4 regions of the Cellulomonas fimi ATCC 484 genome follow, and region 4 is predicted to be linked to each of the others. Evidence: riboswitches for the same ligand, from Rfam matches in the RefSeq annotation. Region 4 holds a riboswitch; each other region holds the start of a gene.
The links. Region 4 has a riboswitch for S-adenosylmethionine ahead of CELF_RS06080 (MetQ/NlpA family ABC transporter substrate-binding protein). Riboswitches for the same ligand answer to the same signal wherever they lie in the genome.
Positions count from the first base shown of each region.

Region 1: linked by a shared signal. The riboswitch ahead of CELF_RS12195 (ABC transporter permease) and the one ahead of CELF_RS06080 (MetQ/NlpA family ABC transporter substrate-binding protein) in region 4 are both predicted to bind S-adenosylmethionine.
Region 2: linked by a shared signal. The riboswitch ahead of CELF_RS18800 (methylenetetrahydrofolate reductase) and the one ahead of CELF_RS06080 (MetQ/NlpA family ABC transporter substrate-binding protein) in region 4 are both predicted to bind S-adenosylmethionine.
Region 3: linked by a shared signal. The riboswitch ahead of CELF_RS16170 (aminotransferase class V-fold PLP-dependent enzyme) and the one ahead of CELF_RS06080 (MetQ/NlpA family ABC transporter substrate-binding protein) in region 4 are both predicted to bind S-adenosylmethionine.

Region 1 covers NC_015514.1:2,676,118-2,679,924, forward strand. Annotated here, with positions in the region: gene CELF_RS12180 (glutamate-5-semialdehyde dehydrogenase) at 1-262, opposite strand, end outside; gene CELF_RS20005 (GNAT family N-acetyltransferase) at 267-1,436, opposite strand; gene CELF_RS12190 (rhodanese-like domain-containing protein) at 1,360-1,782, opposite strand; SAM riboswitch class IV at 2,016-2,125, shown strand; gene CELF_RS12195 (ABC transporter permease) at 2,201-3,301, shown strand; gene CELF_RS12200 (ABC transporter permease) at 3,298-3,807, shown strand, end outside.
Region 2 covers NC_015514.1:4,159,517-4,163,323, forward strand. Annotated here, with positions in the region: gene CELF_RS19805 (TetR/AcrR family transcriptional regulator C-terminal domain-containing protein) at 1-862, shown strand, start outside; gene CELF_RS18790 (DNA-3-methyladenine glycosylase I) at 1,008-1,694, shown strand; gene CELF_RS18795 (hypothetical protein) at 1,807-2,022, shown strand; SAM riboswitch class I at 2,267-2,362, shown strand; gene CELF_RS18800 (methylenetetrahydrofolate reductase) at 2,439-3,530, shown strand; gene metE (5-methyltetrahydropteroyltriglutamate--homocysteine S-methyltransferase) at 3,527-3,807, shown strand, end outside.
Region 3 covers NC_015514.1:3,583,263-3,587,069, forward strand. Annotated here, with positions in the region: gene CELF_RS16165 (hypothetical protein) at 1-199, shown strand, start outside; gene CELF_RS16170 (aminotransferase class V-fold PLP-dependent enzyme) at 243-1,658, opposite strand; SAM riboswitch class IV at 1,698-1,812, opposite strand; SAM riboswitch class I at 1,932-2,028, shown strand; gene CELF_RS16175 (rhodanese-like domain-containing protein) at 2,034-2,447, shown strand; gene CELF_RS16180 (O-succinylhomoserine sulfhydrylase) at 2,444-3,709, shown strand.
Region 4 covers NC_015514.1:1,319,778-1,323,584, reverse strand. Annotated here, with positions in the region: gene CELF_RS06085 (methionine ABC transporter ATP-binding protein) at 1-600, opposite strand, end outside; gene CELF_RS06080 (MetQ/NlpA family ABC transporter substrate-binding protein) at 729-1,682, opposite strand; SAM riboswitch class IV at 2,160-2,274, opposite strand; gene CELF_RS06075 (PadR family transcriptional regulator) at 2,400-3,119, opposite strand; gene CELF_RS06070 (ADP-ribosylglycohydrolase family protein) at 3,358-3,807, shown strand, end outside.

The sequences.
Region 1 (3,807 bases), 1.4 Mb from region 4:
CGAGGCGGTCGAGCAGCCCGGCGGACAGCCCGTCGGCGCGGCCGCGCTCGAGGTCGCGCGCGTTGGCGGCGACGACCTCCTCCGTGGCGGCGACCAGGGCGTCGGCGAGCGCGTGCAGGGCCGCGTCCTTGGTCGCGCGCGTGGCGGTCGCGAGGGCCCGGGACGCGACCTTGGCGCGCTGCGCGACCGCACGGACCTGCGCCGGGACGTCCCGGCCGTCGGCGGCCTCGTCGTGCAGGGGGACGTCGAGCGATGCGGTCATCCCGTCAGGGTAGCCCCGGGTCGTCGTCCGAGGTCCGGGCCTTCCACGGTGCGGCGGCACGGTCGAGGTCGAGCCCGAACGCGAGCAGCGTGGCCCCGTCGACGACGCGCGTCTCCCGCTCGGGCAGGCGCGTGAAGCCGAGGCTCTCGTACAGGCGGTGCGCGCCCGTCATGGCCGGCCCGGAGCTCATCACCACGCGGCGCAGCCCACGCTCGCGCGCCAGCTCGACGGCGAACCGCGTGAGCAGCGCGCCCACGCCCCGTCGCCGCGCCTGCGGGGCCACGGCGAGCAGCCGGAAGTCCAGCTCGCCGTCGCGGCCGAGCGGCGAGATGTGCGCGCCGGGCCGCGGCGTCGCGACGGTACCGAGCAGGTCGCCCGTGACCCGGTCCTGCGCGACCCAGACCTCGTGCTCACGGGCGCGCGTCGCGACGTCGGCGACCGACGCCCGGTACGAGTCGGTGAGCTCGTGGTCGTGTGCGTAGGCCTCGACCGACAGGCGTGCGACGGCGTCGTGCTCGTGCGGGGCGATCCGGCGCACCGGCACGCCCGGCCGCACGAGGGAGTGCACGAGGACGACGAGCCTGCCGACCCCGGGCACCACGGCACTCTCCCGCGTCGGCGTGCGCTCGAACCCGAGGCGCTCGTAGAGACGCTGCGCGCCGACGTTGCGTGCGCCCGTGTCGAGCACGACGGCCCGCACGCCCCACCCGCGGGCCCGGTCCACCGCCGCGACGACGAGCGCCGCGCCCGCACCGTGCCCCTGTGCGCCCGGCTCGACCGCGAGCAGACGGATCTCGGCCTCGTCCCCCCCCGCGCCTGCCGCGTCAGCCCGTGACCGGGCCGCAGCAGGCTGACCGTGCCGACCAGCCGGCCGTCGGCCGTCGCGACGAGCAGGTCCCCCGCGCTCGCCCGGGCGCCCGCGTCGAGCATGAGGCGGACCCGTGCGGGGTCGGTCGCGGCGCCGTACGGTCCGGCGTCGAACGCGCGCCGCGTCAGCATCCCGACCGCCTCGAGCTCGTCGGCCCGGGCGGTGCGGATCTCGAGCGCAGGCGCGCCGACGGTCGGCGACGCAGGCGCACGGGCGCCCGTCGGTGCGGTCACCGGATGCTCGTCGCGGCGCCGTCGTCGGCCTGCTCGACGGGCAGCCCGGCGTCGCGCCACGCCGGTGCCCCACCCTCGACGTGCACGACGTCCGTGAAGCCCTTGTCCCGCAGCGCGGCCGCGACCGGACCGGAACCCCGGACCGAGCCGCAGACCACGACGACGGGCGTGTCGAGCGACAGGGCCGGCACGACCCGCGCCGCCGAGTCGAGGTCGAAGGCCGTGTCGACCGCGTACCGGTCGACGACCGTCGCCCCCGGCAGGCTGCCCGTGGTGGCGCGGCCGGCGTCGCTGCGGACGTCGACGAGAACCGCTCCCGCCGCGACGCGCTCGGCCGCCTCGCCGGGGCTCACGAGGGGGGCGAGGGCACCGGCCTCGTCGAGGCTGAGGTCCTGGGCGGGGGCGGTGGATCGAGTCATGCCGGGCTCCTCGTGCAGCGGTGCGGCGGATGCCGTGCGGGCGGGCGGTCGAACGGCGGTCTGGGCGGGACGCACGCTCCGACGGCACTCCGCCCGCGTCAAGGGGCGGCCGGAGTCGTCTCGCAGGTCAAGACCCAGCGCGTGCACCGTGTCCGCGAGCGGCCCTTTCCGCATCGTGAGACAGCGACGACCACCCATTGACCGCCCCGACGGCCGTTCCTACCTTCACCGCCGGTCACGAGACCCGACGTCAAGCCCTGGCTGGTCGGGCGGCAACCCTCCGCACGTGGCGGGGTGCTCCAGGTGATGACCCGGCACGGCTTCGGCCGTGCAAGCACGCCGCCCGCCCTCGCGCGCCACCTCGGCGCACCGAAGGAGTCCGCATGACCACCGCCCCGCACCGTCCGGCGGCCACGCCGTGACGCGCTACCTGGTCCGTCGGCTCGGCCTCGCCCTGCTCGTCCTGTGGGCCGCGTACACGGTGTCGTTCCTCGTCCTGTACGCGCTGCCCGGCGACCCCGTGTCGGTCATGTTCGGCGGCGAGTCGAACGACGTCACACCCGAGCAGCTCGACGCGCTGCGCGCGGAGTACGGGTTCGACCAGCCGCTCGCCGCGCAGTACGTGAGCCGGCTGCTCGACGCGCTGCGCGGTGACCTCGGCACGTCGGTCGTGAGCAAGCAGCCCGTGACGACGCTGCTCGCACAGGCGCTGCCGCCGACCGCCGCGATCGCGGGCGCAGCCCTGCTGCTCGCGGTCGTCGGAGGCGGCTCGCTCGCGATCCTCGCGACCGCGACCCGCAGCCGCGCGCTCGCCGGTCTCTTGCAGTCGCTTCCGCCGCTCGGGGTCGCGATCCCGTCGTTCTGGTTCGGCCTGACGCTCGTGCAGTGGTTCTCGTTCCAGCTGCCGCTGTTCCCGGCGCTCGGCAACCAGGGGCTCGCCTCGGTCGTCCTGCCCGCCGTCACGCTGGCGCTGCCGACGTCGGCGGTCGTCGCCCAGCTGCTGTCCCGCAGCCTGCTGCACACGCTGCACGAACCGTACGTCGACACCGCGGTCGCCAAGGGCGCGGGGCGGGCCCGCGTGCACCTGCGGCACGCGCTGCGCAACGCGGCGCTGCCCGCCCTCACCGCGACGGGCCTCGTCGTCGGCGGGCTGCTGTCCGGCGCCGTCGTCACGGAGACCGTCTTCTCGCGCGCCGGGATCGGGCGTCTCACCGCCACGGCCGTCGCCGCACAGGACATCCCCGTGGTGCAGGGCGTCGTGCTCGTCGCCGCGACGGTGTACGTGCTCGCGAACCTCGCGGTCGACGTCGTCTACCCGCTGCTCGACCCGCGCATCGTCGCCGCCGGCCGTGCGGTCCCCACGACGGACGACGCGGGGCGCGACGACGCGCGCGACGACACCGCGGCCGGCGCGTCGGCCGGCCCGGGCCGCGGCACCGACCCCGCCCACGACGCCCACGGCCCGGATGCCGACGCGCTCGTCGGTGTCGCGCCGCACGCCGCCGGAGGACCGCGATGAGCTCGCTCGACAGCCTCACCGGCGCGCAGACCCGCCGCCCCGACGGGTTCGTCCCCACCGCGCTCGACCCCGACGCGCGCGCCGACGACTTCACCACCACCGCGGCCGAGCGGTTCGCCGACGCGGTGCGCGCGCACGACGACGAGCTCACGCACCGCGGCCCGTGGCGCACGCGCCTCGAGGACCTCGGGCGACGTCCCGGCCTCGTGCTCGCGCTGCTCTGGTCGCTCGCGGTGCTCGTCGCCGCGTTCGTGCCGACCCTGCTCGCACCCGGCGACCCGCTGTCCGGCGTGCCGGCCGACAAGCTCCAGCCGCCGTCCGGGGCACACTGGTTCGGCACCGACCAGCTGGGCCGCGACCTCTACACGCGCGTCGTCCACGGCACGCAGCTCACGCTGCAGGCGGCGCTCGTCGCGGTGCTCGTCGGCCTCGTCGTCGGCGCGCTGATCGGGCTCGTCGCCGGCTTCGTCGGCGGGCTCGTGGACGACGTCGCGATGCGCGTCGTC
Region 2 (3,807 bases), 1.4 Mb from region 4:
TCTCGCGCAGCAGCGCGCGGCACGCGAGGCCGAGCGCGCACGCCGCGAGGCCGCCCGCGCGGGGACCGACCCCGCACCCGCGCTCACCGTCGACGCCGCCGCCCTCCCGCCCGACCTGGCGGTGCTGTGGCGCGTCCCCGAGCCGCCGCGGCGCGGGCCCCGTCCCGGCCTGACCCTCGACGCGATCGCCGACGCCGCCGTCGCGCTCGCCGACGCCGAAGGGATCGGGGCGGTCTCGATGGCCCGCCTCGCCGAGTCCCTCGGCTTCACGACGATGTCGCTCTACCGGTACGTCGCGTCGAAGGACGAGGTCGTGAGCCTCATGGCCGACCGCGCCAGCGGACGCCCGCCCGCCGTGGGCCGGGAGGTCGGCGACTGGCGCGCGCGCCTCGAGCTCCTGGTCGCGCTGCAGCAGCCGGTCCTGCACGCCCACCCGTGGCTCGCGCACGCCGGCACCGTCCTGCACGCGATCGGCCCGAACCGGCTGGCGTGGATGGAGGCCATGATCGCCGCGCTCGAGGACACCCCGCTCGGGGAGGACGAGAAGGTGGCGGCCGTCGGCATCCTCGCGCACCACCAGCTCGGCGAGCTCACGCTCTACGCGTCGTGGGCCGAGCGCGAGCGGACGGTGCAGGAGGCCACGGCGTCCCCGTACGACATGGACGGGCTCCTGCTCGCCGTCGCGACGCCCGACGCGCACCCCGCGGTCCGTCGCGCGGCGTCCGCGGGGGCGTTCGGCGCCGAGCTCGAGTCGTCGCCGGTGTCGTTCGGGACGCGCCTGGTGCTGGACGGCATCGCGGCGCTCGTGGCGCGTGCCGAGCGTGCGGGGCATGACGGGCCGGCGGGGGCGCCGGGGCGCTGACCGTCCAGTCCGGGGCGCGCGCGCCCGGCGGGGGGCGTCCGGGCACCACCGACCGAGCCGTCCACAGCCCCTGCCCGGCGGAGCGGCTCCACGGACCGCGAGCGCCCGGCACCCGCCTGTCGGCGGCCCACGCCAGACTGGCGGCGTGACCCAGAACCCCACGGCCCCGCCCCCGACGGACGCTACGGCGCCGGCCGTGCCGGCCGCACTCACGGACACCGACCCGGCGCCGCTCACGGACACCGACCCGGCGCCGCCGGCACGCCCGGTCCCGGCCGGCGCGCGGTGCTTCGGCGACGGCGACCCGCTCTACGAGCGGTACCACGACGAGGAGTGGGGCGTCCCGGTGCACGGCGAGGAGGCGCTGTTCGAGCGCATCGCGCTCGAGGGCTTCCAGTCCGGGCTCGCCTGGATCACGATCCTGCGCAAGCGGCCCGCCTTCCGCGCGGCGTTCGCCGGCTTCGACCCGGAGGCGGTCGCCGCGTTCGACGAGGACGACGTCGCGCGGCTCATGGCCGACGCGGGGATCGTGCGGAACCGCGCCAAGATCGAGGCGACCGTGGTCAACGCCCGCGCGCTGCGGGCGCTGCACGAGGCGGGCCGGACGCTGGACGAGGTCGTCTGGTCGCACGCACCGGCACGCTCGGACCACGTCAGGCCCGTGACCTGGTCCGACGTCCCGGCAGCCACGGCGGAGTCGCGTGCGCTGGCCAAGGAGCTCAAGTCGCTCGGCTTCCGCTTCGTCGGCCCGACGACCGCCTACGCCGCCATGCAGGCCTGCGGACTGGTGGACGACCACCGCGCCGGGTGCCCCTCGGTGGCCCGCCCCTGACGCCCCGCCCGTGACGCCCCGCCCGTGACGCCCCGCCGGCGCGCTGCTCCCCCTGGGTGACGCCCTCGGCCCGCCCGTGGCCGCCTCGGACACGGCGGTTAGGATTCGCGGCATGACGGACACCCACGACCCCGACGGGCGGCTCGACGCCGTGCGTGCGGCGGCCGCTGCGCTGTCCGACCCCACGGCCGTCGACGCCGAGGTCCTCGCGGCCGTGCACGACGGGCTGCGCGAGGTCCCGGCGGGCTCGCCCACCTCGTGGTTCGACGTGCCCACGCAGCGCAGCCGTGTGCGTCACGGCCACCTCACGCCGCGCCGCCGCCACTGACGCCCCTCGGCGCACCGCCGCCGGGAGCCCGACCCCAGGGCACGGGCACCGCCGTCGTCGCGCCGCCCGTGCCGGTGGGGCCGGCAGGACGGCGCCGGGCGCTGCGACAGGGCCGACGGCGGGCGCGCCTTGCCGGCCACGCGCCTCGCCGCACGACCCGTCCCGGAGGGCTAGGGGGCGGACACCTGCGTCTCACCCATCGAGCGACGTTGCCCACCATGTGGTCGGCGGTCTAGCATCACGACAACCATCCAGAGCGGCCGAGAGACCTGGCTCGACGACGCCGCAGCAACCCCCCTCCTGGCGAGGGTGTGGGTGCTTCCGCCAGGGTCGATGGAGTGAGTGATGTCCCTGCACCACGCGTGTCCCGGCGACCGCCGGCACCGCCGCACCCACCGGACACCCCGGACCCGGCCGTGAGCGCGCCCACGGTCTCCCCCGCCGGCACCGTCCCGGACGAGGCGCTCGGGACCCGCACGGTCAGCCGCCGCGCAACGGGTCCGCACGTCGCCGCCGTCGACCGCCCGCTCGCGGCCGTGGACCGCCCGACGGTGTCGTTCGAGCTGTTCCCGCCGCGCAACCCCGGCGCAGCGCCGCGCCTCTGGGACACCATCCAGCACCTCGCCGACGCGCACCCCGACTTCGTGTCGGTGACCTACGGGGCGTCGGGCAGCACCCGGCAGACGACGCGCGCGCTGGTCCGCCGCCTGCTGCGCGAGACGTCGCTCAACCCCATCGCCCACCTCACGTGCGTCGGCACGTCGCGCGCCGAGATCACGGCGATCGTCGAGGAGTTCCTCGACGAGGGCGCACGCTCGTTCCTGGCGCTGCGCGGCGACCCGCCGGCCGGGCAGCCGGACTGGCAGCCCCACCCCGACGGACTCCACACCGCGAGCGAGCTGGTCGAGCTGCTCCGCGAGATCGAGTCGCGGCGCTGCGCGGGAAGCCCGTCGCAGGCGGTGCGCGCCCGGGTCCGCCCGTTGTCGGTCGCCGTCGCGGCGTTCCCGCGCGGCAACGCCGCGACCGGCGGCACGCGTGCGCAGGACGTCGCGTCGCTGCTGGCCAAGCAGGAGGCCGGCGCGGACTTCGCGATCACGCAGCTCTTCTTCGACGCCGAGGCGTACCTCGGGCTCGTCGCCGAGGCGCGCGACGCGGGCGTGACGATCCCGATCGTGCCCGGCATCATCCCGGCGACCGACCCGGCCCGGCTGCTGCGGGTGCAGGACCTCTCCGGCGTCCCCGTCCCGCGCGACCTGCTCGACCTGCTCGGCTCGGCCGACGACGACGTGGAGCGCCACCGCCGCGGCGTGCGGTACGGCGTCGACCTCGTCCGGGGCGTCCTCGACGGCGGCGCGCCCGGCGTCCACCTGTACACGTTCAACCAGCACCACGCCGCGCTCGACCTGCTCGAAGGAGCAGGGCTCGACGGCGGGGCGCGCACCGGCCGGCAGGCCGCACCGGACCCGACGTCACCCGACCCCACCCACGAGGGACAGACACCGCGATGACCACCACCCCCACGTTCCCCGCCGGCTCGGTCCTGGGCTACCCCCGGATCGGCCCCCGCCGTGAGCTCAAGAAGGCCATCGAGGCGTTCTGGGCCGGGCGGTCCTCCGCCGACGAGGTCGAGGCCGTCGCCGCCGACCTGCGCCGCCGCACCCGCACGCGCCTGGCCGAGCTGGGCCTGCGCACGGACGTGCCGGCGATCCCGAGCGCGTTCTCGTTCTACGACCACGTGCTCGACGCCGCGACGGTGCTCGGCGCCGTGCCGGCGCGGTTCGCTGA
Region 3 (3,807 bases), 2.0 Mb from region 4:
CCTGACGGTGCGGGTGCTGGGCGAGGGGCCCGACGGGTCCGAGATCGAGGTCGGGATCCGCACGCTGCGCGCCGACCGGATCCGCGGTCAGGTCGTCGGCGCGCTCGGACGGACCGTGGCGCGGCTGCACGCGCACGGTGTCGCGGCACACGTCGGCCCGTGGGACCGCTGGGCCCGGAACCGCCGCTTCCCCGCCTGACGGTCCCGGCCTCGGCGGGCCGCGGGCCGGTCCGGGCCGGGCCTCAGTCGTCGAGCGCCGGACCGCACGCGGCCGCCGCCGTCGCGGCGAGCGCGTCCAGGCCGTGCACCTGGACGAGCGGGCGGGTGTCGTCGACGACCGTCCAGCAGGCGTCCACGACCTCGTACCGGGACGACGGGCCGTGAGCCAGGTACTGCCGCAGCGCGACGACGAGCCGGTCGACCGCCTCGCTCGTCGTCCCGACCCCCACCGACGCGCGGATAGCCCCGCCCGAGGCGCCGAGGTGCGCGAGCAGCGGGTGCGCGCAGAACCGGCCGTCGCGCACGCCGATGCCGTGCTCGGCCGACAGGTACGCGGCGACGAGCCCCGGGTCGTGCCCGGGGACGGTGAACGTGAGCACCCCGACGGGGTCGGCGGAGTCGGGCCAGATGCGGGCGACCTCGACGCCGTCGATCGTCGCGAGCCCGTCGAGCAGGCGGGTCCGCAGGGCGTCCTCGTGCGCGGCGAGCGTCCCCGCGGGCAGCGCGGCGAGCCGGTCGCAGGCCTCCGCGAGGGCGATCGCGCCGAGCACGTTCGGGGACCCCGCCTCGTGGCGGGCGGGTGCGGGCTGCCACACCGTGCGGTCGGCGCGGACGTCCCGCACCGCCCCGCCGCCGGCGAGGTGCGGCGTGCCCGTGTCGAGCCAGTCACGGCGGCCGACGAGCGCCCCGGCCCCGAACGGCGCGTACGTCTTGTGGCCCGAGAAGGCGACGTAGTCGGCCCCCGTGCGGGCGAGCGAGAAGCCGCGGTGCGGCACGAGCTGCGCCCCGTCGACGGCGACACGCGTGCCGACGGCGTGCGCGAGCGCGACGACCTCCTCGACGGGCAGGCCCTCGCCCGTGACGTTGGACGCGCCCGTGAGCGTGAGCAGCGCGTACGGCTGGCGGGCGAGCTCGTCGCGCAGCGCGTCGAGCGTGCCGGCGACGGTGGACGCGATGGGCAGGATCGTCGTGGCACCGCGGCCGGACTGCTCGACCCACGGCAGGAGGTTCGCGTGGTGCTCGATGTCGAGCACGAGGACGCGCCCGCCGTCGGGCACGACACCCGCGAGCAGGTTGAGCGAGTCCGTGGTGTTCCGCGTGACGATCGCGACGTCGTCGGGACGCGCGTCGACGAAGCGGGCGATCGTCTGCCGGGCGGACTCGTAGAGCGCGGTGGAGACCTGCGAGAGGTAGCCGGCGCCGCGGTGCACCGACGCGTACAGCGGCAGCACCTCGGTGACGCGCGCGGCGACGGCCTCGAGGGCAGGGGCGCTCGCGGCGTAGTCGAGGTTCGCGTACGTGCGCTGCGTGCCGTCGACGAGCGGGACGGTGGTGTCCGCCCCGACGACGGGCAGCAGGGCGGCGACGGGCTCGCGGGTCGACGACGTGGGCACGGCGTCGACCTCGGCACAGGACGCGTGCTCGGCGGTGGCGGTCATGGTGCTCCTCACGGTCCGTGGGAGCCGCACCGACGGCGGTCCCCGCGCTTGCCGTCCGCCGGGCGGCGGTCGGCCTGGTCGTCACCCGGGGCACCCCACCGCGGAGGAGGGTTGCCGGCCAGCGAGCCGGGGCTTCGCGCTGGCGCTCATGACCTGACGACGAGGGTTTCCGACGGCCGCGGGACTGTCAACGAGAGCGACGGCGTGTCTCGTATGACGGGACGTCGTGTCCGCCCCTTGACCACGGCGGCGCGAGCGCGCGTAGCATCGCGGCAACCATCCAGAGCGGCCGAGAGATCTGGCTCGACGACGCCGCAGCAACCCCCCGGGCCCGCCCGGGCGAGGGTGCTACCGCCAGGACCGATGGAGGAACGCATGGGCTACGCCGGTGACCTGACCCCGCAGGAGGCGTGGGACCTGCTCGCGTCGGACGAGCGCGCGCTGCTCGTCGACGTCCGGACCGAGGGCGAGTGGCGCACGATCGGCGTCCCCGACGCGAGCGACCTCGGCGGCCGCGCGGCGCTCGTCCAGTGGACGACCCCGCAGGGCCTCAACCCGCGGTTCGTCGACGAGCTCGCCCAGGCAGGGCTCACGCCGGGCGACGAGCGGCCCGTCGTCTTCCTGTGCCGCTCCGGCGTGCGCTCCGTCGCCGCCGCGCAGGCCGCGACCGCCGCCGGGTTCGGCCCGGCGTACAACGTGCTGCGCGGGTTCGAGGGCGACGTCGGCCCCGACGGGCAGCGCGGGCACGTGGGCTGGCGCGCCGAGGGCCTGCCCTGGACCACGCTGTGAGCGGGTCCGCACCCGGCCGCGTGCCCGGCCCCGGTGACTGGGACGACCGGTCCGTCGACCGCTCCACGCTGCGCCCGGACACGCTCGCCGTGCGCGGCGGGCTCGTGCGCTCCGAGTTCCAGGAGATGTCCGAGGCCCTGTTCCTCACGCAGGGGTACGTCTACGACTCCGCCGCGCAGGCGGAGTCGGCGTTCGCCGGCGACGTCGACCGGTTCCTCTACTCCCGCTACTCCAACCCGACCGTGTCGACGTTCGAGGAGCGCCTGCGCCTCCTCGACGGCGCCGAGGCCGCCTACGCGACCGCGACCGGCATGTCCGCGGTGTTCACCGCGCTCGCCGCGCTCGTGCGGCAGGGCTCGCGCGTCGTCGCCGCCCGGGCCCTGTTCGGGTCGAGCGTCGTGATCTTCGACGAGATCCTCGCGGCGTGGGGCGTGCGGACCGACTACGTCGACGGGCACGTGTCGTCCCAGTGGGAGGAGGCGCTGTCCACCCCCGCCGACGTCGTGTTCTTCGAGACGCCGTCCAACCCCATGCAGGACCTCGTCGACATCGCGACCGTGTCGCGCCTCGCGCACGCCGCGGGGGCGACCGTCGTCGTCGACAACGTCTTCGCGACGCCCGTGCTGTCCCGCCCGCTCGACCTCGGCGCCGACGTCGTCGTCTACTCCGCGACCAAGCACATCGACGGCCAGGGCCGCGTGCTCGGCGGCGCGATCCTCGGCTCCGCCGCGTACGTGCGCGGCCCCGTGCAGACGCTCATCCGCAACACCGGCCCGTCGCTCTCCCCGTTCAACGCGTGGGTGCTGCTCAAGGGGCTGGAGACGATGTCGCTGCGCGTGCGCCACCAGGCCGCCTCCGCGCTCGACCTGGCCGGCTGGCTCGAGCAGCACCCGGCCGTCGCGTCCGTCCGCTACCCGTTCCTGCCGTCGCACCCGCAGCACGAGCTCGCGCGCGCCCAGCAGACGGGCGGCGGGACCGTCGTCACGCTGAACCTGCGGGTCCCCGAGGGCGCGACCCCCGACGTCGCGAAGAAGTCGACGTTCGCGTTCCTCGACGCGCTGCGGGTCGTCGACATCTCGAACAACCTCGGCGACGCGAAGTCCATCGTCACGCACCCGGCGACGACGACCCACCGCAAGCTCGGCCCCGAGGGCCGCGCCGCCGTCGGGATCGCCGAGTCGACCGTCCGCCTGTCCGTCGGCCTGGAGGACGTCGAGGACCTGCGTGAGGACCTCGCGCAGGCGCTCGACCACGCGCTGTGACGCCGGTCGAGCGACCGCCCGTCAGTCGCTGATCGCCACGACGCCCGGGAAGCCGGCGCACCGCGCCCACGCGTCGCGTGAGACGAGCACGCGCCCCG
Region 4 (3,807 bases):
GATGACGACGATCGTCACGCCGAGCTCGCGGTTGACCTTCTGCAGCAGCCGCAGGACGTCCTGCGTCGTCTGCGGGTCGAGCGCGCTGGTCGACTCGTCGGCCAGCAGGATCTTCGGCTGCGCGGCGAGAGCGCGCGCGATGCCGACGCGCTGCTTCTGGCCGCCGGAGAGCTGGTCCGGGTAGGAGTGCGCGCGGTCGAGGAGGCCGACGAAGTCGAGCAGCTCGGCGATGCGCCGGTCGCGGTCCGCCTTGGGCCAGCCCGCGACCTTGAGCGGGAACGCCACGTTCCCGGCGACGGTGCGCGACGAGAAGAGGTTGAACTGCTGGAAGATCATGCCGATGTCGCGGCGCTTGCGCTCGAGCTGGCGCTCGCTCAGCGCGGCGACGTCGTCGCCGTCGACGAGGAGCTGCCCGGACGTCACGCGCTCGAGGCCGTTGATGAGCCGCACGAGCGTGCTCTTGCCGGCGCCGGAGTAGCCGATGACACCGAAGATCTCGCCCTTCTCGACGGCGAGGTCGACGCCGTCGACGGCGTGGATCGGCCCGTTCGGGCCGTCGAACACCTTGCGGACGTCGCGGAACTCGATGATGGGGGTCACGTGGGGGACCTTTCGCAAGGCCGGTCGGGCCTCGTCGGGTGGACCGGGGCGGCGGGCTGGGGTGGCGCCCGGGGGAACGGCTGCGCGGCCCGGCGCCTCGCGGTGAGGTGCCGGGCCGCGCGGGGGGGTCAGCCCGCGGCCTTGAGGTTCTCCTGCGTCTCGGCGAGGACGTCCTTCAGCTTCGCCGCGTCGTAGCCCTCGACGATGACGGCGGTGCCGCCGGAGGACTCGACGACCGACTCGAGCACCTTCGGGTCGTGGTAGAGCTCGACGATCTTCTGGTACGCCGGGTTGTCCACGTCGTCCGGGCGGGCCGCGATGACGTTGATGTACGGCTGCGCGCCCTGCGAGCTCGGGTCGTCCGCGAAGACGTAGCCGTCGAGGTCGAAGCCCGCGTCGGTCGCGAAGTTGTTGTTGACGATCACGCCCGCGATGTCGGGGTCGCTGATGAGGCCGGCGGTCTGCGAGGCCTCCACCGGGCGCACGACGACCGTGGACTTCTCGGTGTCGACGTCGTCCGGCGTCGGGACCTTGGGCTCGCCGGTGAACGTGATGAGCCCGGCCTCCTCGAGCACGAACAGCGCGCGCGCCTGGTTGGTCGCGTCGTTGGGGATCGCGACCTGCTCGCCCTTCGTGAACTCGCTGACGTCCTCGTGCTTCTCGGAGTACAGCGGCAGCGGGACGATCAGCGTGGAGCCGATGGGCTGCAGGTCGTCGCCGGTGTTGTTGTTGTGGTCGGCCAGATACAGGATGTGCTGGAACGCGTTGAGGTCGATCTCGTCCTCGGTGAGCGCCGGGTTCGGCTGCGTGTACTCCGAGAAGCCGACGATCTCGAGGTCGATCCCCTCCTCCGCGGCCAGCTCGGTGAGGATCTCCCAGTGCGGCTGGGCGACGTCGGTCGTCCCGAGGCGCACGACGGTCGCACCCTCCTCCGCGGCGGCGGCGTCGTCCGTGCCGGGACGTGTGAGCGCGAACACGAGCGCGGCGACGAGGACCACCACGGCGACGACGGCACCGACGACGAGGCCGGTGCGGCGTCCGCCTCCGTTCTTGGCCGGCAGGACGGGGACGTTCTCGGACATGCGTGTCTCCTAGGGGTGCACCCGGCGACTGCCGGGAAGGCGGGGCGTCGGGCGGCGACGCAGGGAGGTGCCGGGCCCGGGCGGGCCGGCGGGGGACGGAGGACGGCGCGACGCCGTCCGGCGAGGCACCCGGCGCGGGCGCCGGGTGCCTCAGGTGCGACGGGGGACGGCTCGGTGCCGGCTCAGGCCAGCGGGCCGCGGGTCGCCGGACACGCGGGCATGCGACACATGACGGCCGTGGTGGCGGTCAGGGTGCGGGCCTCGCGGGTGTCCATCGATCGACCTCTTCCTCGGGCCGGGGCGCGGTGGCTCCCGGCGGTACCGTCAGTGAAGCGGTGCTGCTGGACACGTGTCAAATTCCGATCATTCGTATCGGGATTTGAGACGGCCAGCAGGTGGGCACGCGGTCGCGGGGCGGTCGCACGGGCGTGCGACGCGGGAGCGGTGCGCATGGTCCTCCTCGGGCGCCGGGGCGCCGGCCGACTTGTGGGCGCCACCGTGACGCACCACCGGTTCTCGCCCCGGGGCACCCCGCTCGATCAGGAGGGTTGCCGTGCAGCCAGCCGGGTACTTGACGCTGCAGCTCGTGAACCGCGGCCAGGATAGTCGATCGGTGACCACCCGGTCAGCGAGACGCTCGTCACGGCGGGCAGCACGACGACCCCTCCGGCGCGGCATGCGTCGGAGGGGTCGTCGTCGTGCGGACGGACCGGCCCGTCAGGCCGTGGCACCCTCCGCAGGTGCGTCGCCGCCCTGACCTGCGACGGCGTGGAGGTCGGCCGGGGCGACCGGCTCGCCCGCGAGCAGCAGGTACAGGTCGCGCCGGGCGCGGTCGAGGACCGCCACGGCGGCCGTCGCCTGCTCCGGGGTACCCGTGCGCGCCACCTGGACGGCGGCGGCGGACAGCGCCTCGAGGGCCGGGCGCAGCGCCCGGTGCGGCTGCTCGGGACGCTCTGCGGCGTCGAGCCACGGCGCTCCGAGGGCGTCGCGGTGCTCCTCGACGTGCGCGCGGCCCGCGTCGGTGAGGCTGGCCAGGCGCCGGCCGCCCTGGGCGACGAGGGTCACGAGACCCTCGTCCTCCAGGAGTGCGAGCGCCGGGTAGACGGCGCCGGGGCTGGGCCGCCAGCGCCCCTGCGAGCGCTCGGCGACCTCCTGGATGAGCTGGTAGCCGTGCATCGGCTGCTCGGCGAGCAGGAGCAGGACCGCGGCGCGGATGTCGCCCCGCCCCGCCCTCCCCCGTCCGCCGCGGCCGTGCGGGCCGCCGTGCCGAGGACCGAAGCCGCCACGCGGGCCGGGTCCGAACCCCGCGCCGAAGCCGGGACCGGGTCCAGGACGGAAGCCGGGGCCGGGTCCGAAGCCCCCGCCGCGGCCGCGGCGGTCGCCCTCGCCGGGGACGTCGTGCAGGTCGGGGTCGTGGTGGAAGTGGTGGTGTCGCATGGTCGTCCTCCTGAGGTCTGGGGTGGGTCGTCGGGAGGGTGCTTCCTGGCGCGGGCAGGTCTCGACCGGTGGTCCGGGAGGTGCGGGCCTCGCGTCCCGACGTCTCGAACGATATATCGTTGATAGATCGTTGACAAGACCGCGGGATCCGCGCCCGCACGCCCGTGGCATGCTGCGCCCGGTCGGCCCGTGGCCCGGCCACCGCCACACCCCCCCCGCGACCGACGGAGACCCGCCCGTGGACGACGCCCAGACCGCCCTGCTCGACCGCGCCGCGGGCGTGCTGCTGGCCCAGGCGGTCGGCGACGCGCTCGGCGTCCCGTACGAGTTCGCACCGCCGTTCGACGGGCCGGCGCGGATGGTCGGCGGCGGGCTCGGGCCCTACGCACCCGGCGAGTGGTCCGACGACACCCAGATGAGCGTCTGCGTCGCGCGCGTCGCCGCCACGGGCACCGACCTGACGTCCGACGCGGCGCTCGACGCGGTCGCCGACGGCTTCCTCGCCTGGCTCACGGGTGGCGCGTCCGACGTCGGCGCGCAGACCCGTCAGGTCCTCACGACCGAGACCCCCGGGCCGGGCAGCGCGGCAAACCTGCGCGCGCGGTCCGCGCAGCTGCACGACCTGACCGGACGCACCGCCGGCAACGGCGCCCTCATGCGGACGGGCGTCGTCGGGCTCACGGCTCTG